DNA from 4 places in the Clostridium sp. CM041 genome. Region 4 is predicted to be linked to each of the others. Evidence: riboswitches for the same ligand, from Rfam matches in the RefSeq annotation. Region 4 holds a riboswitch; each other region holds the start of a gene.
The links. A riboswitch is a leader RNA that binds a small molecule or an ion and turns the genes downstream of it on or off. The one in region 4 is predicted to bind cobalamin.
Positions count from the first base shown of each region.

Region 1: linked by a shared signal. The riboswitch ahead of cobU (bifunctional adenosylcobinamide kinase/adenosylcobinamide-phosphate guanylyltransferase) and the one ahead of ACWJJT_RS08585 (YitT family protein) in region 4 are both predicted to bind cobalamin.
Region 2: linked by a shared signal. The riboswitch ahead of ACWJJT_RS14910 (cobyric acid synthase) and the one ahead of ACWJJT_RS08585 (YitT family protein) in region 4 are both predicted to bind cobalamin.
Region 3: linked by a shared signal. The riboswitch ahead of ACWJJT_RS07460 (sirohydrochlorin cobaltochelatase) and the one ahead of ACWJJT_RS08585 (YitT family protein) in region 4 are both predicted to bind cobalamin.

Region 1 is NZ_CM143648.1:851,341-858,907, forward strand. It holds gene ACWJJT_RS04090 (O-antigen ligase family protein) at 1-423, opposite strand, end outside; gene ACWJJT_RS04095 (heme ABC transporter ATP-binding protein) at 744-1,508, opposite strand; gene ACWJJT_RS04100 (FecCD family ABC transporter permease) at 1,509-2,561, opposite strand; gene ACWJJT_RS04105 (ABC transporter substrate-binding protein) at 2,578-3,525, opposite strand; gene cobU (bifunctional adenosylcobinamide kinase/adenosylcobinamide-phosphate guanylyltransferase) at 3,560-4,120, opposite strand; cobalamin riboswitch at 4,283-4,463, opposite strand; partial or broken gene ACWJJT_RS04115 (hypothetical protein) at 4,423-4,485, opposite strand; gene ACWJJT_RS04120 (penicillin-binding transpeptidase domain-containing protein) at 4,541-6,607, opposite strand; gene msrB (peptide-methionine (R)-S-oxide reductase MsrB) at 6,853-7,308, shown strand; gene ACWJJT_RS04130 (VCBS repeat-containing protein) at 7,355-7,567, opposite strand, start outside.
Region 2 is NZ_CM143648.1:3,149,339-3,156,905, reverse strand. It holds gene ACWJJT_RS14910 (cobyric acid synthase) at 1-1,098, opposite strand, end outside; cobalamin riboswitch at 1,234-1,418, opposite strand; gene trmB (tRNA (guanosine(46)-N7)-methyltransferase TrmB) at 1,593-2,246, opposite strand; gene ACWJJT_RS14900 (site-2 protease family protein) at 2,294-2,911, opposite strand; gene ACWJJT_RS14895 (hypothetical protein) at 3,205-4,233, opposite strand; gene ACWJJT_RS14890 (phosphodiester glycosidase family protein) at 4,283-5,305, opposite strand; gene ACWJJT_RS14885 (PhoH family protein) at 5,469-6,845, opposite strand; gene perR (transcriptional regulator PerR) at 7,022-7,432, shown strand; gene ACWJJT_RS14875 (ABC transporter substrate-binding protein) at 7,489-7,567, opposite strand, start outside.
Region 3 is NZ_CM143648.1:1,580,577-1,588,143, forward strand. It holds gene cbiE (precorrin-6y C5,15-methyltransferase (decarboxylating) subunit CbiE) at 1-484, opposite strand, end outside; gene cbiD (cobalt-precorrin-5B (C(1))-methyltransferase CbiD) at 544-1,629, opposite strand; gene ACWJJT_RS07445 (precorrin-8X methylmutase) at 1,722-2,348, opposite strand; gene ACWJJT_RS07450 (cobyrinate a,c-diamide synthase) at 2,417-3,742, opposite strand; gene ACWJJT_RS07455 (pyridoxal phosphate-dependent aminotransferase) at 3,791-4,903, opposite strand; gene ACWJJT_RS07460 (sirohydrochlorin cobaltochelatase) at 4,973-5,806, opposite strand; cobalamin riboswitch at 5,952-6,136, opposite strand; gene ACWJJT_RS07465 (transposase) at 6,334-7,245, shown strand.
Region 4 is NZ_CM143648.1:1,829,003-1,836,569, reverse strand. It holds gene ACWJJT_RS08590 (GntR family transcriptional regulator) at 18-362, shown strand; cobalamin riboswitch at 646-833, shown strand; gene ACWJJT_RS08585 (YitT family protein) at 1,032-1,883, shown strand; gene ACWJJT_RS08580 (DUF3842 family protein) at 2,071-2,499, opposite strand; gene ACWJJT_RS08575 (ribonuclease J) at 2,747-4,411, shown strand; gene ACWJJT_RS08570 (thioesterase family protein) at 4,610-5,011, opposite strand; gene ACWJJT_RS08565 (hypothetical protein) at 5,242-5,589, opposite strand; gene ACWJJT_RS08560 (CoA-binding protein) at 5,824-6,195, opposite strand; gene ACWJJT_RS08555 (hypothetical protein) at 6,325-6,591, opposite strand; gene ACWJJT_RS08550 (MarR family winged helix-turn-helix transcriptional regulator) at 6,787-7,218, shown strand; gene ACWJJT_RS08545 (ABC transporter ATP-binding protein) at 7,258-7,567, shown strand, end outside.

The DNA of each region.
Region 1 (7,567 bases), 980 kb from region 4:
AAAGGTGCTATATATTCTACCATTAACTGCTGGCTGAGCTGTGCTTTGAAGAAATCCACCCCAAATATTAAAATTAAAATACTCATATAACACTCTCTCAATAATTCCAAAAATTGCTGAGAAGAGAGAAAAAAACACTAAATGCATATATATCTTTTCCACCATATTTTCATTTTTACAATAATTTTGCAAAAAAATACTAACACATAGATATATAAAGAGAGCAAACGATGCAACAATTGATGTAAAACTATAATTTATAACTCCTACTATTAAAGACCAAATAAATAGTAAGCAAAGTCCTATATTCCAATAATTTTTATCTATCTTAATTTTTTTAAATAACACCATATATATCATATATAATAATGGTATTATGGTCGTATAAGGAGAAATGATTGTTAATAAAACTAAAATACCCATAATAAAGCCACCTTCATCTCTAGTAAATTTTTTCCGTAAGCATAATGATAAGTGCCCAAGAGAATACCTTATCATTTTGTAAACTGCAATTCCATTAAGTACTAATATTAACCTTGTCACCTCTTTCTATTATATACTAGCCTTGGTATTATTGTTTACTTTATTAAAAGGGTATATTATTATTCTACAACATATAAGCCCTAAAGCTACACCGACTAAAATATCTGTAGGATATCATTTTTATTATCCCCTTCCTCCATTATATCTCTTTTCCCATATTGTTTCAAAAAAATAAATGTAGCAAAGGATTACCCTTGCTACTAAAATGGCATAATAAAAGTTTTACCCGTTTTAGGATTTTTAGTTATATATACATCTAATCCGTAAACCTCTTTAATTATATCTTCTGTTAATACTTCCTCTGGAGTTCCATCTTTGTAAACTAAGCAATCATGCATTAGTATCATATGATTGCTATATGCAGCCGCTATGTTCAAATCATGTAGCACAGCAATTATTGTTATGTTTTTATTTTCATTTAATTGTTTTAATTGATTCATCATTTCAATTTGATGATGAATATCTAGGTGAGAAATAGGCTCATCTAAAAGAATTATTCCTGTTTCTTGGGCAATTGCTCTTGCCACTACCACTCGTTGTCTTTCTCCGCCACTTAATGCATTTATGCTTTTATTTCTAAGACTCCAAGTGTTTGTCATTTTCATAGCTTTTATAGCTATTTCCATATCTTTTTCACTTTCTGAGCAGAATCTAGAAATATGAGGCGTTCTTCCCATAAGAACTATATCTTGTACTGAAATATCGAATTCGATTTCTGTGCTTTGCGGTACCACTGCTATTTTCTTTGCTAAAAACTTTGATTTCATTTGGGCTAAGTCCTTTTCATCAATAAAAACTTTACCTTTTTCAGGTTGCAGTGATTTTGATAATATCCTTAGAAGGGTAGTTTTACCTGAACCATTTGGACCTAGAATAGTGTGAAATTTTCCTCTTTCTATGTTTATACTAATATCCTTTAATACTTCCTGTTCAAAGGAAAAACTTACGTTATTTATTTCTATCAATTACATCGCCTTCTTTTTTGTTCTATATAATAAATATATAAAAAATGGAACTCCAAAAATTGAAGTAATAATTCCAACTGGTATTTCTGATGGAGGCACTACTGCCCTTGCAAGCGTATCGCAAATTATTAAAAATATAGCTCCACCAAGCGCAGAAAATGGTATAACCACCCTATTATCTGGTCCAAAAATCATTCTAATAGAGTGCGGCACTATAAGGCCTACAAATCCGATTATTCCACTTACAGATACGACTGCTGCCACCATCAAAGTACTTATTAAAAGTATATACTTTTTTAATCCATTTACATCTACACCAAGACTTCTAGCACTCTCTTCTCCAAGAACCATAATATTCAGATCTCTTGAAAATGTAAAAATAAATAAAATTGAGGGAACTACTATTATAAACAGTAAAATTACCTCGTGATATCCAGCCGTTGAAAAACTTCCCATCGTCCACATAACTATTTTTTCAATATTATCTCTATTAAAGGTCATCATTAATGAAATAATGGATGATAATAAATAATTTATGGCAACACCCGATAGTAAAAGTGTGGTAACTGGAACTTTAGTACCGACTCTCGCAATATTATAAACCAAAAAAGTAGTTATTATAGCACCTACAAAAGCATTGAATGCCACCATGCTCATCCCTAAAAAATTGATTTCATTAAGAAAAACCATGGTTATAGTGGCCCCAAGTGCAGCCCCTGATGAAACTCCGAGAATAAATGGATCTGCCATTGGATTTTTGAAAATACCCTGAAAAGAAGTACCAACCACTGAAAGTGCTGCTCCTACTAAACAGGATAAAATGATTCTAGGAAGTCTTAACTTTACCAATATGATTGCAGATGTAGGATTAATTCCATCTAAGGATACACTGTTATTTAATATTGGAATTTTGCTTATAATAATTAGGGCTGTCTGTTTTAAAGAAATATCTGCTACCCCAAAATTTGTTGCTACAATCATTACAATTAGGAGTAAAAATACCCCTACTGCAAAAACTCGTCGATAATAACTCTTATTTTCTATAAACGTCATGGTTATTTAACCCCTTTTATTTGAAAAGTTCAGGATGAACTAATTTAGCAATTGCTTCAAGTCCTTCTGCAAGTCTCGGTCCCTGCCTAACAATAATGTTTTCATCAATCTCCAATAATTTGCCATTCTTAACTGCATTCAAATCTTTGTAACCATTGGTAGCTTCTATACCTTTTTTTGAATCATAGAGCTTTGAACAAATTAGCACATCAGGATTCTTTTCTACAAGCTTTTCTACACTGTAGTTCCAACCAACTACGTCGCCCGCAGCATTTTTTCCGCCAGCAATGTCTATCATACTACCTATAAATGTATCTTTTCCTGCTGTAAAATCACCACTCTTGCCAAATCCTGCTACATAGTACACTGTTGGCTTCTTAGCATCCTTAACCTTATCAGTTATTTCTGCAACTTTCCTTTTCATATCTGATACTATTGTCTGGGCTTCCCCACTAGCATTTACAACCTGACCAAGTTTTGACATTGTGTCATACACACCATTAAAATTTTCTTCACCACCAAGCGCTACAACCTTTATATTAAGAGCCTCTAATTTTTTAATAATAGCCTTATCAAAAAGAGCTGATACAATAACTACATCAGGTTTTAATTCAACAATTTTCTCTACACTTGGTTGCAATAAGTCACCAACAGATGTAACCTTAAGGGCCTGAGCTGGGTAATCATCGTAATCACTTCTACCAACTACACTGCTTCCTTTACCAAGTGCATATATTCCCTCTGTTATATTTGGTGCAATTGTAATAATTCTTTTAGGTTCTTTTTCAATGATGACCGTTCTATCATATGAGTCAACTACCTTTAGCGGATATACTACAGCGTTAGTTTCCTTTTTAGTAGTATTAAGCGACCCTTTATTCTCACCCTTGCTACCACACGCGCTAAATACAACACAAACAAAAACAGCTAAAACTAGACTTATTATACTTTTTCTTTTAAACATAAGTTACCTCCATAAATTTTAATTTCTTAATTACTTATTTAATTTTAATTGGAATACCACAAACCACCATATGAACTTCCTGAGCCCTTGATGCAATATACTGATTAACTCTACCCGCAATATCTCTAAAAACCCTTGCCATCTTGTATTCTGGTACAATTCCAGAGCCAATTTCGTTAGTTACAAGAATTATTGTTTTTAAGTTTTTTTCTGCTTCGTCAAGAAATACTGCTACCTCTTGTAAAATCCCTTTTTCCATTGCACTTATAGCTTGATTATTAAGATCATCGAAATTATCCCCCCCTTTTTCAAACATAAGATTTGTAGTCATTATTGTAATACAATCTAATAAAATCGTATCAAACTGCATTTCTTCGTTATAGAATACCTGTTTTAAATTCTTATAGCCTTCAAAAGTATACCAAGAAGCTGGTCTTCTTTCTTTATGTTTTTTTACCCTGTCCTTCATTTCATCATCAAACGGAATTGAAGTTGCAATATAAAGTACGTTGCCCTTCTCTTCTTTAGCTAGCTTCTCAGCATATGTACTTTTCCCACTCCTTGCGCCACCTGTTATAAGTATAATTTTTTTCATAGTGTGCTCCTTATTATTTTAATAATATACCCTTATATAAAAAAATCACCAAACAAAAAAACCACATCTCAAGGATGTGGAATAATGCAATTGAATTTTTCACATATTGGATAACCCAATATTATTGTTAAATTACGCATTTTTCATCCTCCCTCCGAAGACTAAAATTTCAAGCAATAGGCAGGTTTACTGGCTTTAGCATCATCTTACTCTCCAACCTTCTCAGTTTCCCAATGGTTCTTTGGATTTCATCCTCTAATACAGTAGCGGTGGGCTGCAGTGGTTTTATAATCACTTTCCCTTTTAACCCCTGTTACAGGGCACCTAAAACAATATTCAATTTTTATTAAGTTGACTATTTTTATTGTAACATCAAAAAAATATTAAAGCAATGTAAATCATTCTACCTACTTTCTAACGCTATTTCAGTGTTTTATTTAAGTAATATTCCATTACTCCTTTTACAATAGGTACCACATGGTGACTTCCACCTTTCTCTTTAACGTTTTCCATTAACATTGATACTACTATTTTATGATTAGCTGTATCCATACATATAAACCATCCATTTTCTTCTGCAGCTTTATCCTTGTCATCTTTCTTAAGTTCCGCTGTTCCAGTTTTACCCGCGAGAGCTTGCCCATCAACTTTTGCCGCATGACCTGTACCATTTGGGTTATCGATAACTCCAGTGAGACCATCTTTTACAAATTTTATATTATCCGCGGAAATTGCATTAGCTTTCCATACCTTAGCCTTTACCTTTTCATTCAAACTTTCTAAAGTTGGAGACATAATATTTCCATCATTAACAACTGCGCTATACGATAGTGCAAGGTGAAGTGGGCTCATAAGGACCTCCCCTTGACCATAACCAGTATCTGCTAATGCTACATCATTCTTAATGTTGTTACCATTGGCTACTTGTGAATTTGCTATTGGATAATCTATTGGAAGCTTTTGACCTATTCCAAAACTGTTGCATCCTTTTATAAATTCCTCTTTACCTATATTAAGAGCTGCCTTTGCGAAATATATGTTATCAGAGTATACAAATGCATCCTGTAAATTCACTGACTCTCTCGGTTCACCAACCCTAGTAACCTTATTGAGTCCCCATGATTTATCTGGTTGCCATTCGTTTCCCGGTATGTTAATAAGTTCACTAGGTTTTATCTTCCCTTGCTCTAACCCAACTGCAGCCGTTATCAGTTTAAATGTAGACCCTGGAGAATATACAGCCTTAAATCTATTTTTAAATGGATCCCCTGCTTTTTCCCATTCTGCCTTTTGGGTATTAGAAACATAAGTAGTAATTGCATTTGAATCATATGACGGCGAGCTTACTAAAGCCAATACCTCTCCAGTTTTTGGATTTATTGCTGCACTGGCTCCCGGCTCTTTATTCATCCCTTCATATATTTTCTTCTGTAGTTCACTATCTACTGATAATGTTATATTTTCACCTGCTTTTGATTCTTTTTTAAGAATTACAACCTTATTATTATTATTATTTTGTTTTGATATATATATTGTTGCCCCATTTTCACCCTTAAGCTTGTCTTCATAAACCTGTTCAAGACCTGCCTTTCCTATTAAACTAAATGAGTTATACCCTTTACTAGAATTCTTTTGTAGTTCTTCCGCAGTTATCGGCTTTATGTATCCTATAAGCGACCCCAAAGCTTCCCCACCTGGATATACTCTACCTTTAGGCTTGTTCTGGATTACGCCGTCAAGCTTCATAACTCCATCTATTTTTACTTTTTCACTACGCAATATGTTAATAATCGGTATAAATTGATCAGAATTTTCATTATCCTTTAGTTTGTTTTCTATAACTGAAGCATCAATATCTAGTATCTTAGCCATCTGCGATATATTAGCATCCTTATTTTTAATAAATGTAATAGGTTTTATTCCAATCGTAACAATTAAATCATTTATTGCAAGTGGTTTTTTATTCCTATCATAAATTTCTCCGCGTATAGCCACTTCTGGCTCTATCCTAACCTTATCTCCCGCTTCCATACTAGGAAATATCATTTTCTCATTCCAAACCAATGTCCACTGATTTTTGTTGTTAATTTCTTCCTTCACCATAGTTGCCTGGTAGCCTGGCATTTCTAATTGCCCTGCTGCAGTATCCATAACTATAGAAAATGGTATATTTATAGCTTTTTTATTTCCTTCCTTAATTTTATCTTCATTCTCCACATTAATAGATATACTTTTAGCCTCTATTCCACTATAAATAGCATTGTATTTGTCTACAAATTCCTTTTCAGTTATTGTTTCCTTAGTTTTAACTGAAAGCATGCTATACATTGTTTTGAAATCCTGCTTTACCCACTTATTCTTATATGTATCAAATGTTTTTGTTGCACTATCTACTTTTGTAAAAAAATTAAACATAAATACTGCCATTACTATTAATATAATCCCTATCGTTGTAAAAAGAATTACTTTTAAATTTTTTTTCGACATTTTATTACCACCCCTTACTTATTATAACACTTGAACAGTATAATTAAATAGTGCGATTTTTAAAAGTTTATTCTTTTACATATTAACCAAATATATTAAAAATAAATTATATTAACTAGAGAATTAATACCCTCAGGATACTATTTTCAAAACATCTTTACCCCTGTTGCTTATAATGTATTTAGTATATAATAACTATTAATTGGTGCAATAAATATTATACTCATTATTAAGGAGGCATTATTATGGATAATAAAGTTTATACTAAAAAAAGTAAAGAAGAACTAAAGAAGATCTTAACTCCAATTCAGTTTGAAGTAAGTCAGGAAAGCAGCACAGAAAAATCTTTTGAAAATGAATTTTGGAATAATAAAGAAGAAGGCATTTATGTAGATATTAATAGTGGAGAGCCCTTATTTACATCTCTTGATAAATTTGATTCAGGTTGTGGGTGGCCTAGTTTTACAAAGCCTGTTGAGGATGCTAACGTTAAAGAAAATAAGGATGCAACCCATGGTATGATGAGAACTGAAGTAAGGAGCAAATATGGTGACAGTCATTTAGGACATTTATTCAACGATGGTCCGATTTCCCAGGGTGGATTAAGATATTGCATAAATAGTGCTTCACTAAAATTTATACCAATTCATAAGCTCTGCGATGAAGGGTATGGAGATTACTTAGAATTATTCAAAAAATAAGGAGAGCGTTTCTCGCTCTCCTCCAAAACTGTCGTTACAAGTATACCTATACTTGTAATCCATTAATAGCTACTTGCTGATTATCCAAAGCAAATATCTTATCTTTCCATTTTAAAGTATTTAAAACATATCCTAAGGAGTCTGCATGGTATCTTCCAGCTATTTTTTGATAACCCAATAGCTCATATACTTTATCTGAATCAAAATCCACAGGATATAAGCCGCTTATAGGATCAACGAATCCGTTGATTGGATTCTT
Region 2 (7,567 bases), 1.3 Mb from region 4:
TATTTTCTCATCTTCAAATATTGTGTCTATGTCTAAAAGCTTCATACCCTCTGTTTCTTTTGAATTTCCCTCTAAGCAATTAGGGTCACTTAAGCTATTTCCTAGCATTTGATAGCCCCCACAAATACCTAATACGTTACCTTCTACACTATATTGCTGAACCGCTTCTGCAAGTCCTGAATTTCTTAAAGAAATTAAATCATCAATAGTATTTTTTGTTCCCGGTATGATAAGGAGGTCTGGCGTGCCCAATTCTCCTTTAGTTGTAACAAATCTAACTGATACATCTTCTTCAGCCTTTAATGCGTCTAAATCCGTAAAATTCGATATATGTGGAAGCTTTATTACAGCAATATCAATAGCTGCAGTAATTTTTTTGTTAAATTCTACTGCACCATCTTCATCTTCGAGTTCCAATCTAAAATAAGGAACTACCCCTGCACATGGAATATGTATAATATCCTCAAGCATTGTAAGTCCTGGCTTTAAGATTTCTAAATCTCCTCTAAATTTATTAATAATAGTGGCTTTAACCCTTTTTTTCTCTGCCTGATTAAGCAAAAGCAAAGTCCCTGCTAATGACGCAAATACTCCACCCTTATCTATATCTCCTGCGAGTATCACAGGTGCATCTATAAGTTCCGCCATTCCCATATTCACTATATCTCTATCTCTTAAATTAATTTCTGCTGGGCTACCTGCTCCTTCCATTACTATAATATCAAACTTCTTCTCTAATTCTTCAAACTGCTTTTTTAGCATGTCTTTGAATTCCAATTTCATATTATGATATTCCATAGCTGTACTATTCCCAAAAACCTTTCCATTAACGATAATTTGGCACTTTTTATCCGAGGTAGGTTTTAATAAAATCGGATTCATATATACCTCTGGCTCCAATCCTGCCGCATAGGCTTGAAGCACCTGCGCACGTCCCATTTCTTTTCCATCCAATGTAATATAAGAATTCAATGACATATTCTGTGACTTAAAAGGACATACTGAAAACCCATCTTGCACAAAAATTCTGCAAAGTGCTGTTACTAATATGCTTTTTCCTACTGATGAAGCGGTTCCTTGAACCATTACTTTAGCCATTATTATTTCTCCTTTCTTCCTGCTTGTATTCGTACTTGGCACACAACAAAAAAACAGCAAGCTTGCGCACCTGCTGTTATGTACAAATATTTCATTGCACTAACTTGAATTCTACAGTTCTTTCCCGCCGAAAGCTTAATATTACTAATTTAGGCAGGTCTCCTGGCTCTTGATACACTTTCTCTTATCACTTTCCCTTTCAGGTAGTTATTAAAGATTTTCTCTCAATTACAGTAGCGGGGGCTGCTGTGGAATTACACCACATTCCCTTTTCACCTTACTAATCATCTACTAAAGTAACTTCATCCACTTTATTGGCTGATTAATAAAAGGCACCTAAACAAATCTATTCATTTTTAACTAATATAATTCATAAGTTTCATTATTAAAATTTTCAATTTAATACATTTCTATGTAATTAAGTTTATAGCATTATGTTAATCCTGTCAATAAATAAGAATCTAAAATGCTTAAGTCTCATATGGTTAAATTCGCTAAATTAATTTTGCTTGTAGAAACATAGCTTGTTTCCCTATTTCTGTGAATTTAGCTTCATATTCTGTAACTACATTATCTTTAAAATCACTCTTATGCAAATCATAGGTTGAAAATAATATTTCAAACCCGCACTCTTTGAAATAGTCTACTGATTCTTCGAATAGCTCTGTATCATCTGTTTTGAACCAAACTTCAGATCCCGGTTTTAAGAATTTCTTATAGCTCGTCAAGAACTTAGTATGAGTTAATCTTCTTTTATTATGTCTGTCTTTTGGCCAAGGATTACAAAAATTTATATAAATTCTGCTTATCTCATCTTTTGCAAACACATCATCAATAAGCATAATGTTCATTGGCATAAGACGTACATTTATGTCTTGTTCCCCTTCAACTTCTCTTACTTCTATTACTTTTCTAAGGGCAAATACCAGAACCTCATCTTTTAAATCAATGCCTACAAAATTGATATCAAGATCTCTCCTGGACTTTTCTGATATAAATCTACCTTTACCGCAACCTAGTTCTAGATGAATTGCATTGTTATTTTTAAATTCTTCATTCCATTTTCCTTTGTGATCATATTGGTCAGTTATTACAATATGACTAGTTTCCAGCTCTGGCCTAGCCCAATATTTTTTTCTTAAGCGCATATGTTTTTCTCCCTACATTTATAATTTTTATGAAATTTACTTTTTATTTAAAACATCCCTGCAATATTTAAAAACTGTTTAAATAACCATAACCCTGGCGCTTGCACGATATAAGTAAAAACTGATTGTCCACCAGGCAATATAGGCAATATTAACACCATAAATATTAAGAATTGATACCTATAAATTGCATCTGGTAAATTGTAAAAAAACTTTGGGAACAAATCTCTAACTATATGAGATCCATCAAATCCCGGTATTGGCACTAAATTAAGAAAAAACAAAATACAATTTAGGTACCCTGTAATTATTAAAATTTGGCTAATAATAGTATATAATCCACCATGAATTGGTGGAAGTTTCGAAAATAACACAGTCAGAATTGCAAATACAAACCCTAGAATCAGATTAGCAATTGGGCCTGCAACTGAAACTTTCAAATCATCCTTATAATAATTTTTAAATGCACTAGGATTTGTCTGAACAGGCTTTGCCCAACCAAACCCTACTAATATAATCATAAGAAATCCCATTGGATCTATATGTGCGATTGGATTCAGCGTAAGTCTCCCTTGAAATCGTGGAGTTTTGTCTCCTAACCTATCCGCTACGATAGCATGCGCATACTCATGAAAAGTAAATGCTAATAAAATTGCCGGTATCATCAAAATCTTATTTAATATTTGTTGTGTATCCAAATTTATTCCTCCTTATATTCCTACATGGTAGGCAATGTTAATCGCTACTCACCTTGTTAATGCATCTTTGACTTGTTATTTTTTAAGATGTCTAATATATCTATTATAACAAAGTTTATTGTTATTTTGAATTGAATATTCTTAAAATAAAATAATATATTACCACAACTATATCCTTATGAATTAACTTATATTTTCAGGTTATAGAAAAAACCTTATCTTAAAAAGATAAGGTCTTAAATAAAACATCATAGTATCGACTACTTAAAAAGAACAAAAGATACTTCTTTATTATTAACTAATGATACTATTCCCTTAGTATACAATTGCAATAATTCTCCTTTATAGCTAGTTTCAGTTCCAGAACTAACATCTTTTATTACACCCTTCATTGCATCATTTTGATAGACCTTACCAAGAGATGTAACGAATAGATCATTTTTTTTACAAGGTTTTTGTAAATCAATCACTTTCCAATTTTCAGTGTTTTCTGATGTTTTACCATAATAAACTTTGCTTACCAAATTATCTTTTAATTCTCCAAGATACACATTGTCATCATCATCAGTGCCAATTAAAGTAAGTTTTTCTACACCTTTAATATTTATAGGTTCCTCAAGGGTGGTAGAATACATTTTATTATAGACTAATCCCTCGTACACCAAATTATCTTCATGGCGCGCTAATGCCATATTACTCACACTCTTTGGTATTGTATCAATTTTTGTCATATCTTTCATTCTTGTAATTCTATATATACTGCTTCCCTCACCACTACTTGAAACTTTTACGTAAATAAACCCTGTTAAAATTGATAGTTGAGTATCTTCTACTTCAGCATTTGTATCAGTCCAGGCTAAATCTTTAATCTTCGCTTTTTCACCTTTTGCTACGTCATAAGAATACAATACTAAATTACTAGACTCATCATCACTTTTCTCTACTAAAAGCATTCTATTTCTATCTGGAAGCCATTTATAAAAAGAAATTTTACTTCCATCTTCCGCCTCTATATTTTTAACGCTTCCATCCTTACAGTTAGCAATTTTTAATTCTTCATTCTCATAATAGCATAAATATTTAGCATCATAGGATGCTAATATATTTTCTACGTTTGCTGGCAATGTAATATCAATATTTTTTAATTTATCGCTTTTATTTTCAACAATTTTTTCCGTAACCATTTTTGAATCAGTAGCTAAAAAATAATGATCTATATAAAATAAACCTAAACATTGCATGGATAATGAAAATATTATCCATATACTTATTCTTTTCTTCCAGCTCATAGTTTCTTCTCCTTTAATTTAAAATGTACTATGCTCAAATTTCACTTCATTACCTACTCTCCACATAAATAATTGAAGGTATAGATCTTTCTCCTAAACTATCACTAGGATTGTTTATAATTTCATCATCATAAAACAATGTAGAAGAAGAACCTCCATCTAAGTTAGTAGCATTATAAGCCCCATAATCATACAATATATCTTGCACCTCTCTTAAATTAGCACCTAAACTACCTATCTGTCTACCATCAATAACTAATAATATTATTGCACCATCTTTCCTTTGTCCAATAGCTGTTCTAGGTGCTATCCCCTGACGTCCGTCACCCGTATTTATAGTTTTATGTCCATTAACTATAAGTGCCGGACCAAAGGATACCGCTTCCATCACTTCAAGCTCTTTCATTTCTTTAATTGAATGAGCTCCAACTAATAAATTTCCCGATTTAGTAAATGCTACAACCTCTGTTTTTTCATTTTCATCTTTTATATCATTAAAAATTTCTTTACCATTAGACATTATAATTCCTGTTGGATTTGCTCCCGTTCCTGCCCAAAGTGTGTCACCAGCTTTATCTGTAAACGCGCCACCATTAACTGCTGCAATTGCATTATTATCTTTTGCAATATCACTAGTTAATTGACCTTCCCTTAATTGACCTTCCTGGTTGAGCTTACTACTATACCCTACTTTTAATCTAGTCGCGTCACTGATTACTAACACATGACCTTTATATTTTGTCCCTTTAATATTATATCTTTCAATACTATTATCATCTTTATTTTCTATATTTACGCCAGCCGAGTTATTTTGAGCTATAGTTTCCACTACTTGGTCCTTCATAATTTCTTTTATTTTTTCATCGGATAAAAATGATGTTGCTAGCCACTGTAAGGTAAGGGTGGTCATTGCTGCGCCTACCACTGTAGTCTTTACATTTTTAAACGGACCATAATAAATCATAAATGGGCCTGTAATAGCTGTAAAAGTTAATTCAAATATTATAAAAAATAAAACAAGCGTGCTTTGACTTCTTTTTTTTCTCTTCCCACATTTTTCTATTTTTTTCATCTTTCCCATCCTTTTCTTTATTATGTACTATCATATTATACAATAAAACTATATATTTTAACACATCTTTTAAATGTAATTTTTGTGAATATAAATATCATATGATAAATTAATACAAAAAGAGAGTATAAATTTTTATACTCTCTTCTATAGAATTAGATTTTTATAATTTTTTAGAGCCTTCGTATGCTAGGGGCGACCTCTCACATTCATCATATTTCAAAGTTACTTGATAACACAAGTCACTACCCTTCATTTTTTCAGAGGCATAACACAAACCATTTGACCTTGAATCAAGGAAAGGATGATCTATTTGTTCTGGGTCACCTATAAGAATCAACTTAGTTCCCTCTCCAACTCTAGTTATTATTGCTTTAACTTGTTTCGGCGACAAATTTTGTGCCTCATCTATAATTACCCAATTTTTAACTATGGACCTTCCTCTAAGATAAGCAACAGCTTCAGTAGTTATAATTCTCCTATCAAACAAGTCATTTATTTTATCTAATAGTTGCTTTTCATTTTTGTAACGTTCTTTTTCATCAGATTCCACAAGTATCTCTAAATTATCAAATATTGGCCTCATGAATGGTGATATTTTTTCTTGTTCTGTACCAGGTAAAAACCCTATTTCCTCATCCATAGTAACATTGGGTCTGCAAATTAAAATTCTTCTGTAATGTTCATTACTATCCTGTAATATTTTTTGAAGACCTACCGCTAATGAAAATAATGTTTTAGCTGTTCCTGCAGGTCCTTTTATAATTACGAGTGGTGCTTTTACTGAGTCAGCGCTTAAAGCTTCCAGCATAAATTTCTGACCTACATTTCTTGGCGAAACTCCTGAAGGTTTACTTTCCTTATTATAAAGCGGTACTACATTTTTACCATCATATCTAGCGAGTGCCGTTTGTTTAGGATTTTCCATTGAATGAATTATTAAAAATTGATTTGTGTATAAAAGTGGAGTGGTATATTCTTCTGTTTCCTCATCATATTTAAGTAAGGCACCAACTTCCAGATTTTTTTTACTAAAAAACTCCTGAAGCTTTTCTGGAGATACAAATACCTCCATTCTTCCTGTATACTGATTGTCATATTCCGGTACAAATTTTTCATAAAAATCTTCTACATTAATATCTACGGCATCTGCCTTTATTCGTTGGAAAATGTCTTTGGTTATTAACCATACATCCTCGCCTTGCTCTTTAAGCCCTTTACATACCTGCAATATTCTATTGTCAGCTTTATCTTTATTCCAAGAATCAGGAATTTTGGTATCATAATGATTCATTTCTACTCTTAGTCTTCCTCCACTTGTTAAATCAATACCCTCATTTAGTTTCCCCTGCTTCCTAAGTTTATCAATAAGTCTAGCCGCATATCTAGCATTAGCCCCTAAATCACTTTTATCTTTCTTAAAACTATCTAATTCCTCGAGTACCACTTCAGGTATTATTACATCATTATCTCCAAAAGATAATATGGCGCTTGGTGAATACAAAATAACATTTGTATCTAGTACATAGGTTTTTTTCAAAATGTCAGCTCCCCCTTTCTCTATTACTAATATATGTTACTTATCCTATAAATGAATTAAAAATAAAATAAAATTTAAAATTCCTATTAATTCTAAATATATTTTTTTGACAAGTAATAGGTTTTATTATATAATAAAACCTACAACAGTTTTGATAACATTATAGGATGGTGTATATGGATAACATTACAACAATTTTTAAAGAGAAGAAATTAAAACTTACACCTCAACGGATTGCTGTTTATAAATATTTGCAATCAACAAAAGAACACCCTTCTGCAGAATTAATTTACAAAGCTCTGCAACCAACGTATCCTACTATGAGTTTAGCTACGGTTTATAAAGCATTAAAAACTCTTATAGAAGTTAAATTAATAATTGAACTTAATGTAGGTGAAGGTAACTTTAGATATGATGGCAATGTGTCTTCACATCCTCATATACATTGCATAAGTTGTGGCAGGGTTGATGACATAGAAGGCATACGTTTTTCAAATATACGCGAAGATGTAAAACAGCATACTAGCTATGAAGTTTTAGAGAGTAAAGTATATTTTTATGGTTTATGTGAAAATTGCAAAAAATAATTAAATAAAGAAAGAAGTATGAAATTCAATTCATACTTCTTTCTTTATTTACCAAATCATTTATAACTTTCTTTTAATAACTCCTCCCATTCTTTAGAGCTATAATCACCACCTAAAATCTTTTTCAAAGCCAAA
Region 3 (7,567 bases), 250 kb from region 4:
TGGCTTCAATATTATTTTCATAGAGCTTTCTACATAAAGCTTGTGGTGAATTACTTTTATCCGTAAGCCACACAGATATCTCGTGTTCCCGCACTATTTTTATGAATTCTTCTCGTCTTCCATGCATACTACCTAAATAAGCGTTTTGCCACGGCTTTTGGAGCTTACACATTAAGTATTGAAAAGAACTTATACCAGGTACTATTTCTATTTTGCTTTTAAAATTACTCTTTATATAATTTGTGATACCATAAAAGCATGGATCACCTGATGCTATTATTGCGATATCCTTCTCTATGTTTTCTGTTATAAAATTCATAATATCCTTTAATGTTTTCACTACTATCTTTTCGACATTAATCTTTGGTATACTCATTGCAGCTCTTTCAAATCCTATGATTACATCAACCTTTTCCATAGTCTCTACTGCCAAAGGAATAATATATTTAGGGCTTCCAGGCCCAATACCCACTATATAAACCATATACTCTGCTACCTTTCATTCTTTATTCATCTATTAGTTGTTAACTGTCCCTAACCATTTTAACTATTCTTTCTTGTGTCACAGAGAATTCCCTTATCCATAGAAAACATAATAACCTCTGCCGGAATTGTTTCATAAGTATACTGAAATAATCTTCGCTTTACCTTCTTTGCAATATTTTCATATATATCCTTATAATCTTCACCTACTAGCTTTATTGCTCCTTCAGTAGTTTTTTCCTTATATACCTGTGTAATAAGCTGCGTAGGCGCTCCAACCAATGCCAGTTCTAAAGCTATTACTTCAAGCCTCACATCACATACTCTACTGTGAGTTTGAAAACATCCCGCTGCAATTTTACTTACCTTTCCTATATGTCCTACTAAAATTACACTTTCTACTTCCTTTTCCATACAGCTGTTTAGTGCAAATCCTATGAAATTTGAAATCATTACTATATTGTCAACTTTAAGGCCTACCTGTGCAGCCACAATCTCACCCATGTTACCAAAAACTAAGGTAAGATTTTTATGCCCCGCAGCTACCTTTTGACATATTTCTATATGTATAGATTGTGTGAGAGCTTCTTCTGACATTGGTGTCACAATTCCTGTTGTTCCGAGTATTGATATACCACCTTCAATGCCAAGTCTAGGATTAAATGTTTTCTTGGCTATTTCTTCTCCCTTAGGTACAAATATAGTTATTGTAATCCCAGAGTTCTTAGGAAGCACCTCTTTTACTTCTTTTTCTATCATTTTTCTAGGTACTGGGTTTATTGCCCATTCCCCTTTGGGTACATATAATCCTTCTCCTCTAACTATCCCTACACCTTTTCCACCTTTTAATGTATATACTGATTCTGCTTTTTCAGCCCTTGCCCAAATTTCTATACCATTAGTTGCATCAGGGTCATCCCCCGCATCTTTTATAATACAACACTCAGCAAAATTTTCTCCCTTTGCTACCTTAGATATTGGTAGCAATAATTCTATACCCTTTGGAGTATCTATCCTTATCTCGTCTATTTCGGTATCATAAAATAAAATTTGTGTGGCAGCTTTTGCTGCCCCAGCAGCACAAGAACCAGTGGTATATCCACATCTAAGCTTTTTTCCATTACTATTAACATATAAATTCAGCATTATTACGTACCCCCTGTTAAGTTTCTTATTCATTTAAAGATACCTAACATTTATTTCAAAATGCCTAATAACTATGAAACTCTAGCGGATTACTAACTCCTATCTACTATCATGTACATCAGTGCATTTAAAATGGATGCAGCTACTGTGCTTCCACCTTTTCTTCCTCGCACTGTTATCATTGGCAGATCTAATTTTTCAATTTCTTTCTTAGATTCTGCTGCTCCAACAAAACCTATAGGTGCTGCCAATATAAATTTAGCATTACACTTTCCTTCCTCGATCAGTTCCTTTAATCTAAACAAAGCTGTAGGTGCATTTCCAAATATGAAAAATTCTACTCCATCATCTACCGCTTTTTCAACTGCTGCCATAGACCGCGTTATGTGACGCGCTTTTGCTATCTCTGCCACTTTTTCATCGCCTACATAGCATAAAGCCTTACAATTTAAATCTTTAAGAGCTTTTTTGTTTATACCTGCCAGCGCCATTTTTGTATCAGTATAAATGGTAGCTCCATTTTTAAGTAACTCTACAGCCTCATCAATAGCTCCATCCCTAATATAAACTATGTTTTTATAATCGAAATCTGCTGTAGTGTGTATTACTCTTTTGATTATTGAAAGCTCTCTGCCGGAAAATTTATGTGCTCCCATTTCTTCTCCAATAATTTCGAAGCTTTTTTTTTCTATATCCATAGGAATCTTTATATAATCCATATTTTAATCTCCTTTTCTTTTAATTTAAATAAGTGTTCATAGGTAGGGACGGTTAACAACTAATTAATCTATTTAAAAATCTCCTTAAACCATTGTAAGTTTCCCCAAAAATGCACATGTCCATAAGCTGCCACAGTATTTTTTTTAACATATCCGCATTGCCAATTTTTCTCATATCCATCATAACCCTCTTTAGAAAGCTTAAATACCTTTTCTTCAGATAAATTAACAATAGATTTATGAAACTCATGACAGTTTATACTCATATTTTGTGGTAAAATATTATTTTCTACCCCTACCTTTATTTCTGCATACCCAAAGTTCTGAAGCTTTTTTGTTAAGGTGTAATACCCCTTAAAAAAGCCAACAGTATTATGTGATATTTTTTCTTCGCCTTGCAGTTTTTCTCCCTCAGTAAGATACATTAATCCTCCACATTCGGCGTAACAGTGTAGCCCATTATCAAGAGCTTTTTTTATACTGCCAAGCATTGATGTATTTTCAGATAGCTCCTTTATAAAAACCTCAGGGTACCCTCCACCTATGTAAAGAAAATCAATATTACTGGGTAGCTTCTTATCTTTAATTGGACTAAAATATATAACTTGTCCCATTTCCTCTAGAAGCTCTAAATTTTCTTTATAATAAAAACTAAAGGCCTTGTCATAGGCTACAGCTATCCTTTTCCCCTTATTCTCCACATGGAAATCATCTATATGCCTTTCACTTTCTTTAAATTGTTCTAACAATAAATCCATATCCAAATGCTTTTCTAATAACTTGGCACAGATTTCAATTTTCTCATCTAAATCCTCTGTTTCACTGCTTTGAATTAGCCCTAAGTGCCTACTTTTTAAGCTTAATCGTTCATCTTTTGGAAGATAGCCTAACACTTTCAAGTTACAGTTTTCTTTAATTGCTGCCTTAAGTAACTTATAATAATTTTCTGTTATATTATTTAGTATTATGCCCTTTATATTTGCATCTTTAAAATTTACTATTCCATTAATTTCTGCACAGAGGGTTGCTACCTGAGCCTTTGGAGACAATACAAGTATGATAGGCAAGTCTAAAACCTTTGACACGTGATACGCAGAATAGGATGTATTTATGCCTTTTCCATCATATAAACCCATTACACCTTCGACTACACCCAATTCTCCGCATCCTCTAGAAAAGCTAGCCTTAACTCCCGCCTCTCCCATAAGATACAAATCCAAATTTCTTGAACCTTTACCTGTTATCTTTGTATGAAAAGCTGAGTCTATATAATCAGGTCCTACTTTATACCCTTGTATCTCAAATCCCCTATTTTTAAACGCTTTCATAATTCCGAGTGTTACTGTGGTCTTACCACCACCACTTGAATCTGAAGCTATGACTATACTCTTCATTTATATTCACATCCTTTTGCGGACTATCCCCTAATGTGCAATTAGTTGTTAACTGTCCCCCAATGTTTTCACTATCAATTCTAAGTTTTTCAAACACTTAATCAATTTTCCATTCCTATCATTATCCTTAATAGCAAGCCTTACATATTGTTTATCTATTCCTCTAAAGTTATCTGCTTTTCTTATAACAAATCCTTGAGCTAGGCATAGTTTATAAAGTGTCTCTGAGTCCAGTCCTTTTAATTTGCATAATACATAATTTCCATAGGTTAAATATACTTTATCTATAAATGAAATATTTTCAAGTGATCTTATAAACCTAGGCCTTTCCGCTCTTATCCACTCTTTGCTTTTTTCAATATAAACGTTATCTTTTAACACATGACGTGCAGCCATTTCTGCAAAACAGTTTATGTTCCAGGGGTTTTGTTTTTCTTTAACTTTTTTTAATAGGTCTACGTTACTACTTATTCCATACCCAAACCTTATACCAGGCATCGCAAAAAATTTGGTTAATGCTCTTATTATAAATAAACATTTGTATGTTTTAACTTTTTCACTGAAACTGTGCTGTGAATCTCCAGTAAATTCTATAAAAGCCTCATCTATTATTATGACTTTGTCGTTACATTCACAATATTCAAGAATTTTTTGAAACTCAGCCTTATTTATGATATTGCCATTGGGGTTATTCGGATTACCTAAAACCACACCTTCTACACTCTGTAATCTATTAAGAATATCCTCATAATCATAGGAAAGCTCAGCATATTCATGCTTTAATAAGGTATTATCATCAATCTTCTCTTTTAAATAAGAATACTCTATACTACAATTCCACTTTTTAGCATCAATTTCGTACTCTACAAAAGATGGCACCACAATTAGTAGATTTTTATGACAAGCTATAACTAAGTCAATTATTTCTGCAGCCCCATTTCCTAAAACAAAATATTCTTTTGGGCAATCAATGTATTCTTTTAATTCTTTCAATACCTCCCTATATTGAATATCTGGATATCTTGTTAAAGCATCTACGGCTTCACTAATGTTATCAGTGAAACTTTTAGGAACCCCTAATGGATTAATATTAGAACTGTAATCTATTAATTCTCGCCCCTCAAGTAATCCATTAGTATAAACATCTCCACCATGTATCATTGAATACCTTCCTTTCTACTTGTAACTCTCATCTACCGTACTTTAGTTACTTATAACTTACGCAGAATTTTAATTTCCCTTATGTGTTTTCCCTACATTCTTAAACTTTTCATTAATTACATCATTAATGTGCTGTATATAAATGTCTTGAACGTCACTATTTTCCCCTAACCCATGCAGATATATTTTAACTTTAAACCCTTTTGCCTCTAAAATACTCTTCCAGGAGTCCTCTGCATCTCCCGCCATGTCATTCTTGGCATGTTCTCCCGCTACGAACAGTAGTGGCATTAAAGTGACTTCGCTAATACTCCGGGTAGTAACATTAGGTATTACTCTTTCCAAAGTTGGATACCCTTCCACGGTTGCTACATGTACATTGTTAAAACCTCTATCCCTTAAAACGCTTTCAAAACAGCAATATACTGCATTTGCAATATGGTTTGTACCATGCCCCATCAAAATTACTGTATCCATTGGTTGCAATTGCTTTGATAGAGCATCCACCATTATTGAGTAATCATCTGGCACGTCTGATTCTTCACCCTTAAAACATAAAAGAGGTCTTCCTATTAAGATATTTTTAAATGCTTTACATTCTTTGTATCTATTAACTACATTATTTATATAATCAAATTCTACTCCAGGAATAACATGCAAAGGCTGAACAATTACCTCATTATATCCTTCGCTTTTTAACTTTTCCAAAGCTTCTTCTGGAGTATCTACATGAATATTACCCCTATTCTTAAGTACTCTAAGAATAATATGCGAAGTAAACGCTCTTCTTATATCATAATCTTCGAAAGTATGTCTTATTTTATCTTCTATTGCATCGATAGTTACTTTTCTTGCATCTTCATGTGTTGTTCCAAAACTTACAATTAAAATTGCCTTCTTCATTTCGTTCATCCACCTTACTAAATATTTTCAGAAATATATCATAACATTTACATATAATGCTTTTTAAAACAAAAAAAATAGTACGCATACGATAGCGACTACTTTTTAATTAATCCATAATTAAATAGTTCTTTCCCTCCGAAAGCTTGTTAACATCATTTAGGCAGGTCTCCTGGCTTTTGATTCTTCCTTTAATTTTCCTCCCTCATTTTTAATTTACGAAGTGGAATTTAAAAGTTTCTCATCAATTACAGTAGCGGGGGCTGCTGCGGATTCAAACCGCATTCCCTTTTCACCTATTTCAAGGCACCTAAAATTATATTCAATTCTCTATTAGTTCTAGTTTATTATACTTAAGCCTTACTGTCAATATTTAGAGTGTAACCTTAGTTTAATAGGGCAAATAGTTAGGGACGGTTAACAACTATTTAAACTATTTATATGCTAACTTAAGATTATGAATATGAATATCATCCCGATTCATAGGCAATAATTCAAATGAAAATCTATGAGGAAGGGTGATTTTAATGCCAAGAAAGGCAAGAGAAAAAACAGATGACTCTATATTTCATATTATGTGCAAAAGTATCAGCGAAATAAATTTATTTAAGGATGATGAGGATAAGAACAAGTATTTATCACTTGTAAAGAAGTATAAATATCTCTATAATTTTAAAATCTACGGTTACTGTCTTATGGATAACCATTCACATTTAATGATTGATGCTAATGGTGCTGATATATCAAAAGTAATGCATGGAATAAATTTTTCTTATGCAATGTATTTTAATAAAAAGTATAAAAGGGAAGGACATCTTTTTAAAGATAGATTTAAGAGTAAAATAGTTAATAATGAACGATATTTGAAGACTTTATCCCTATATATACACAATAATCCTACGGATATAGATGAATATAAAAATTGTCCCGAAAAATATGCTTTTTCTAGTCTAGCCATATTTTTAGGAAAAAGACATGATTCCTTTAAATTAGTTGATTACGGATTTATTATGAGTTCTTTTGGTAATAACCTAAAAAATGCAAGAAAGAATTACTATAATCTTATCTTTCGCTGTAATGGAGAAAAATTAAAACAAGAAATAGAATTTAAAGATGAAAAAGCAGAGTATAAATGTGAACGAAAGATACTTGTAAGGAATTTTAAGCCAGAAGATATAATAGAATTTATAGCGTCAAAGATGAATGTATCAAAGACTAATCTTTATATGAAGTACAGTAGAAAGCTTGTACGGGCAAAAGCCTTAACCGTTGTTCTAATGAGGAGCCTCTGCAATTTTAAATCTAGCGATATATCCAGCACTCTTGGAAACATTACACAGGCTAGAGTATCAAGATTAAGCACTATTGGCATCGAATTAATTGGAACAGAAGAAAAATACGAGAATATTATCATGGATTTTATTAAACGTTATGCTTAGTAATAATTTATTAAGTTTCAATATTATGATTAATTATTTATTTTAACCTATCTATTTATTAAATCTGTTATATTAAATAAAAAAAATAGGATAACAGATGGACATTTGTTTTTAATAAAATATGGACAAGTATCAAAAATATACATTTTACTATGTATAATATAAAAATATCTAAAATTAGTGTTCAATAAATTAAATCAACAATAAAAAGGTACAAGTTTCGATAAATAACTTGTACCTTTTTAGAAGATAAATAATTGTTAACCGTCCCCATTTATTTCATCTACCTTACCTTATTGTTACATCTACCTTATTGTTATAT
Region 4 (7,567 bases):
TAAATAGAAAAAGTGGAGTGCCACTTTATATTCAAATTAAACAACAGATTATAGATAAAATAGAAAAAGGAACCCTCAAAGTCGGAACAAAATTACCTACAGAAAGAGAATTATCTGAAATGTTAAAAGTAAGCAGAAATACTGTAAGCACTGCATATAATGACTTGGAACAAGAGGGGACTTTGAAAGCTTATCAAGGGAAGGGAACGTTTGTAACTGAAGATTTTATATCTTGGGAAATTAAAAATAATATAATAAAATTCATTGACTTAGGACTAGAGGAAGCTCTGAAAAGTGGAATGAAATTAGAAAAGTTTTTAGATATAGTAGATCGAAGGGTAGATGCAAAAAACATATATTAGATAAATTTAGTATGTTTAAAGCATATCATATAGAAGTAGTTAATTTCTATGATTGGTGCCCTAATATTTATATATCTTATGGTAAGTAAATCATACGGATTTGGAGGTGATAATTAATGCCTGTTATATAAATATCATATTTGAACAAGCAAATTTTTTTATGATTGATTGTTCAAGACCTGCCCCTTGTGAGTCTATTGCAGCTTACTGAAAATAAGGAAAGCTTAAATTAATCAAGTATTTAAAATGTATACTTTGGTTATGTAATAATATGTTAATTTAACTTAATATTAAATTTAAAGGTATGAGATGTTTTGCATTTCATTTAAAAGGGAACCAGGTGAAAAGCCTGAACGGTCCCGCCGCTGTAATGGTGAGAAGCTCTAAATTATACCACTGACAATTTTGCTGGGAAGGATTAAAGCGACTGTGATCCAAAGTCAGAAGACCTGCCTTTATTAATACACCAAGAACGCTACGAGTGATAGGGGGTGTGACGCATATTTGTATGAAAATGCATTTAAATTTTGCGTTTTTTACAAATATGGTTGGTATTATTATCAAGCCCTTAGCATAAATGCTAAAGGGCTTAATTTTTCGTTGAGAAAGAAATTATGATTATTTTATAGAGGATAGGTAATACAATTGATAATTATAAGGAGGCATATTATGCAAACAAAGATAAAGGAATTTGTGCTTATAAACATAGGAATGTTCATGGTATCAGCAGGTTTATATTTCTTTTTAATGCCAAATAATTTAGCGACAGGTGGGGCGAATGGATTAGCGATAGTTATAAATAAATTTACAGGGGGATTATCCGTAGGTTGGATAATGATGATAATAAACCTTATTTTGTTTGTAATAGCATTTATTGCTATCGGAAAGGGTTTTGGTGGAAAAAGTGTGTATGCAAGCTTTGGTGTAGGAGGTATTATAATTGTATTTCAAAAGTTTATACCTATTAATAATTCAATTACAGGAGATATTTTACTGGAACTTATATTTGGAATACTAATATCAGGAATAGGTACAGCTATAGTCTTTGATCAAAATGCTTCAACAGGGGGGACAGATATCTTAGCTAAGATATTAAATGAATTTTTTCATATAAATTTAGGAAAAGGAGTTTTAATATGTGATTTAATTGTTATTTTAATGGCAGTTTTTGCTTTTGGAATTAAGCTATCATTATATGCAATGCTCGGAGTTATATTTAATGGTTTTCTTATAGACCATATCATAGATGGAATAAATGTGTGCAAAGAAGTTACAATTATAAGTAAGAACAGCGATAAGATAAGAAAATATATAAGAGAAAAGCTAGATAAAACATCTACTGTATATAACGGAGTAGGGGATTTTTCAGATGAGGATAAAGAAGTTGTTGTGGTTATAGTAGGAAGAAGGGAGTTTATAACACTTAAAAAATTCATAAAATTTGTTGATAAGGATGCTTTTGTAACAGTGAATAATATTTATGAGGTCTTTGGATACGGATTTAAATCCTTAAAACATTAAATAAAAATTTTTAGACAGCTAATAGAGCGGATTAACAAAATTTATGCCGTGAAAGCGGGCAAAATTGTTAGTTATAGAATACCAACAGAGGTATTAACCCAAGAATTAATAAAGTCTTTGTATGAGTCAGATGCTAAAGTTACAGAGGATAAAGAACTGGTATTTTAAATATTATGTATAAACCTTATTATATAAAAGGATATTTTATATTACTTTTTATATCAAGTACAATCTCTTTAATGATATCTTTGATTTGCATATTCCTTGTGCCTGGTATATAAATACCATGTTTTTGTAGTGGGAGTATATATTTAGTACAATCCATATTAAATATTGACGTGGCAATCATGGGAGTAATTTCACCGTTAATGCCGCCACTACATATTATTCCAATTGGACCGATTATACTATCGATTTTATTTTTCTTGCAAAATGAGCAAATTGATTCCTCTCCACTTATACCAATGTTTGCACCAGCTCTTACCATATTTGAACAAGCAAATGCATTTGTACCAAGTGCAACAATATAGATATCTAGGTCAATTTCTTTACGAATTTTTTTTATGATTGTTTGACCGAGACCTGCCCCTTGTGCGTCTATTACAGCTATTTTCATGGTGAACCTCCAAAAAATAAAATTTATAATGTAATGAAATCTATTTTTATATAGATAATATTATTATACTATAATGTTTATGTACATTCTGTGTTTAGTTCAAATTAAATTGCAATTTTGGTATAAATAAAATGATTATAAAAAAGTAAAAAAAATTCTCCCATAAAGGTATTAATTTAATAATTAAAGGCAAAATAAAGAAAATAATATTAATAATATAATTGATATAAATGAAGGGGAGAATTTAGTGAAAAACGAGGAAAGTATAAAGGTTATTCCTTTAGGAGGCCTTGGAGAAATAGGTAAGAATATAACAGCTATTGAATATGCGGATGAAATCATTGTTATAGACTGTGGTATAGCCTTTCCTGATGAGGCAATGTATGGTGTGGATTTAGTAATTCCAGATATAACTTATTTAAAAAATAATGCAGAAAAAGTAAAAGGCATTTTTTTAACTCATGGACATGAAGATCATATAGGGTCGCTTCCGTACATTCTAAAACAATTGAATGTACCTATTTATGGTACTAGGTTAACGTTAGGGCTAATTGAAAATAAACTAAAGGAGCACAATATATTATCTAATTGTAAACTTCACAATGTAAATGCTGGAGAAACTATAGAACTACAAAATCTTAAAATTGAATTCATAAGGGTTACTCACAGTATAGCAGACTCCTGTGCTATTGCCATCCACTCACCACTAGGTGTTATATTACATACTGGTGATTTCAAAATTGATTATACTCCCATTGATGGATTAGTCATGGATCTTGAACGTGTCTCAAATTTAGGTAAAGAGGGCGTGCTACTTCTTATGGCGGATAGCACGAATGTGGAACGTGAAGGGCATACAATTTCTGAAAAAACTATAGGGAAGACTCTAACTAGAATAATTTCTAATGCAGAGGGAAGGGTTATTGTAGCTACATTTGCTTCAAATATTCATAGAATCCAACAGATTGTAGATGCATCTGTGAAACATGGTAGAAAAATTGTTTTTAGTGGGAGGAGTATGGACAATATCTCACAAGTAGCTATTGAACTTGGATATCTCCATGTACCAGAAGGTTACATTATAGGTATAGATGATATGCAAAATTACTACAATAAAAATATTACAATAATAACTACCGGAAGTCAGGGCGAACCTATGGCAGGACTTGCTAGAATGGCTTTTGCTACTCATAGGAAAATCGCCCTTGAACCAGAGGATTTATTTGTTATTTCTGCATCTCCAATTCCAGGCAATGAGAAACTTATATCTAGAGTAATCAATGAGCTATTCAAAAAAGGAGCAGAGGTAATTTATGAGGATTTAGAAGAAGTACATGTATCCGGTCACGCATATCAAGAAGAATTAAAATTAATTCACGCATTAGTTCATCCCAAATATTTTATGCCAGTTCATGGTGAATACAGACATTTAAGTCATCATGCTAAGTTAGCACAAAAATTAGGTATGCAAGGCAAAGATATATTTACTATGGAAACAGGGCAGGTTTTAGAACTTACAAAGGATGAAGCTAAAGTAACAGGACGGGTACACACTGGATCTGTATTTGTAGATGGACTTGGTGTTGGGGATGTTGGAAGCATAGTGCTTAGAGATAGAAAGCACTTAGCGGAAGATGGCATGCTTACTGTTGTGGTTACTTTAGAACGCGAATCTTATAGTATTATTGCAGGACCAGACATAATAACTCGCGGATTTATATATGCAAAGGGATCGGATGAATTAATTAGTGAAGTAAAAGAAATTGTTAGGGTTGAGCTTAATAAGTGCTTAGACAAGAAAATTATTGAATGGTATGTATTAAAATCTAATATAAAAAAATCCACAGAGCGATATTTGTATGAAAAAACGAAGCGTAGGCCAATTATTCTTCCAATTATTATGGAGATTTAATGGTTTTTTAAGTTGGTGGTGATATACAAAACAATAGCAAAGATCATATAGTAAAACTAAAAAATTGCAGTAGTTAGTTCTACTGCTTTTTTATATTGCTATTGTATCTACAAATAGTAACTTTTAACATAACAAAAGACTGCCTTGTTAGGTACAGTCTTAATTGTGAAATAGTAGCATCGAAGATGATAAATAGAATCACAGGTGATGATTTAACGTATTGTTTTTTTTTATGAATTCTTCAGAATTTACTATGTACCTTATATGAATTCCTTCACCTATTTTACCCATGTCATCATAGGCTTCCACCTTAAAGAACAATTTTTTGCCTTCTGCCTTTGACAATAAAGCTTCAGCTCTAACCTTAACGCCAACAGGTGTTGCCTTTATATGTTTAACACTAATCTCTATACCAACGGTTGTGAAACCATCAGGTAGAGTTTGTTGAACACAATTCGTTGCTGCATTCTCCATAAGAGCTGTCATAGCTGGAGTAGCATAAACATCTAGATTTCCAGATCCATAAGAAATTGCGGTGTCACTGCTGTTAATAGTCTGCTCAATAGTAAATTTCAAGTCTTTATTAAAATTGAATTCCAATTTTATCACTCCATTCTGTTTATTATTTTTTACTATACCAATACCTTATTATACCATGTTAACACCTTTAGGATAGTGTTATTATGATATGTCTTATGATATAAATTAAAAAAAGAACCCCATTACTGGAATTCTATTGTTTACTTGCATTGTTATATGGATCTTTAAAATATTCAAATTGAAATAATATCATAGCGAATAATTCATTTCTTACTGTTTGGGCTAATCATTTAGCCACATCTATACAGTTTCCTTTGAATTTTGGAATTACTGTAATTATACAACTCTACTAATTTTATTCCTTTAGAATCAATGTGTATTTTATCTTCAGAAATCATAACTACATTATTATTATATTTAGGGCTACGACTTCCACATTTTACAAAGGCTTCGTTCTCTTCATATTTTACAAAACCTAACTTTTTTAATTTTCCTAAATAGAAAGCAAATTCTTGATTCTTCTCTTTTGGATCTTCCTCTGTTAAATTATAATTTTCAATTTCGAATGACATTCCTGGCAACATATCAGCATCGTAAATGTCAATTAGCATCTCGCTTTCCAATGTGTTTAATTCCATATATTCCCCTCCCGCTATAGTATAAAACAATGCCGGATAGGCAATTTACATATAAAGGTAAATTACCTATCCGCAATATTTTAATTATACCACAAAGTAATACATTATTTTGTAATATTGTGTTATCATTGGAAATAATCATTCTGCAAATTTCTGCAATATTTCTGAAAATGTGCAAAATTTATTTATGTTGTGCTTACAAAACGGTATTGGGGAGGAAAGATTTTATTTGATTTATATTTTTGATAATTCTACTAAGGCACATCCTTCTATTACTTGCATTCCATTTGATTTACAAAAATTAATTATTTCAGGGCTTTCAGCACCTGGTTGAATAAGGACTTTAGCTATTTTTAAAGCATGAGCTTCATGAAGAATTTTAATACCTTTATATGGATTAATGCATAAATCTAAAACTTCTACCTTGTAGGGTATATCACTTAGGGTGATATAAATCCCTTCATTTTCAATAGATGGATTTACACCCACTGCGTTAAATCCATGTTTTTTTAAGGAATTCAATATTTTATAAGCATATTTGGAAGGGTTTAATACATCCCCAACTACAACCCAGTTTTTATAAGTTAAAAATTGACTAGCATTCAATGTTGTCATCTCCTAATAAAATTAGTTTTTATAATATTATTATTCCCTAGTAGCGATAAAAAAACATGCTAATTAGCATGTTTTTTTTATTTCACTACAAAAGATAAAAAACCTAACTGAATTATATGCCTATTTAAACTTTACAGAAGTAACTAAATGTCTTATATTATCGATAATTGGATTTATCACCTGTAAAAGATAGCTAAGAAAATCAGTTAATACAGGTATTGCAATACCTATTTGTTTAAGGACATATATTAAAAGGAAGACACCGAGTGTAATGCTTAATATCCTTCCAATTATTTTAAATACTGCAATACCAAGATAAGCAAGTAATATAGCTAATGCAACCATAATAATGGTATTCAGATTAATATTAGAAAAATCAACATTCATAAACACACCTCCATTATTTATAAAATTATAACTTAAACTCTAGGGCTTGGCAAAGGTAAAATATCCTAAAGTCCAATTTAAGGGTATATGAAAATGTATTGACATAAAATATATATGGGATTATAATATAATTCGTAAGCTAAATATACGGATACGAAATATTAGTAGACGAAATACATTTAAGGGGGTAATTAAGTGGAAAAAATAAATGAGAGCGTAGAAGTTGCAAGACTTTTTCAAGAGGTCATGCAGCTATTTAAACATAATATGAGTAAAGTGCTTTGTGATACAGGTATTTCTGCGCCTCAAGGTATGGTTTTGGGTCTTTTAAGAAAAAAAAAGAAGCTTAAGATATCAGAACTTAGCAATGAGCTTTGTTTATCAAATAGTACAGTCTCTGGAATTATTGATAGGCTTGAAAAGCAGGAAATGGTAGTAAGAGAAAGAAGCGATGTGGATAAGAGGGTAGTCTACGTAAGTATGTCACCAAACTTTAAAGAGATGCATAAAAACTTTCATAACCAATTTGAAAAAAACATTGCAGATATAATGAGTAAGGGAAGTACAGAAGAACTTCATAAAATATTTGAAGGCTTAGATACACTTAAGAAGCTTTTAAATGACTAATAAAAATAATGCAATAACAAATGAATGGAGATGATACTTTTGATTAAATTATTTAGATTTTTAAAAGAATACACATTGCAAATAGTGCTAATAGTTATATTGATTTTTACTCAAGTACTTGCGAACCTATATTTGCCAACCTTAATGGCTAATATAGTTGATAAAGGTATAGTACAAAAGGATGTAGTTCAAACTATTTCATTTTTAGGATTCAGTGGAACTTATAAAGGAATAGATTATATTATTAGAATAGGCGGACTTATGCTATTATTCTCAGCAGGTGGAGCTATATGCTCAGTTGTAGCTGCATTCCTATCGTCAAGAACTGCTGTAGGGTTTGGCAGGATTA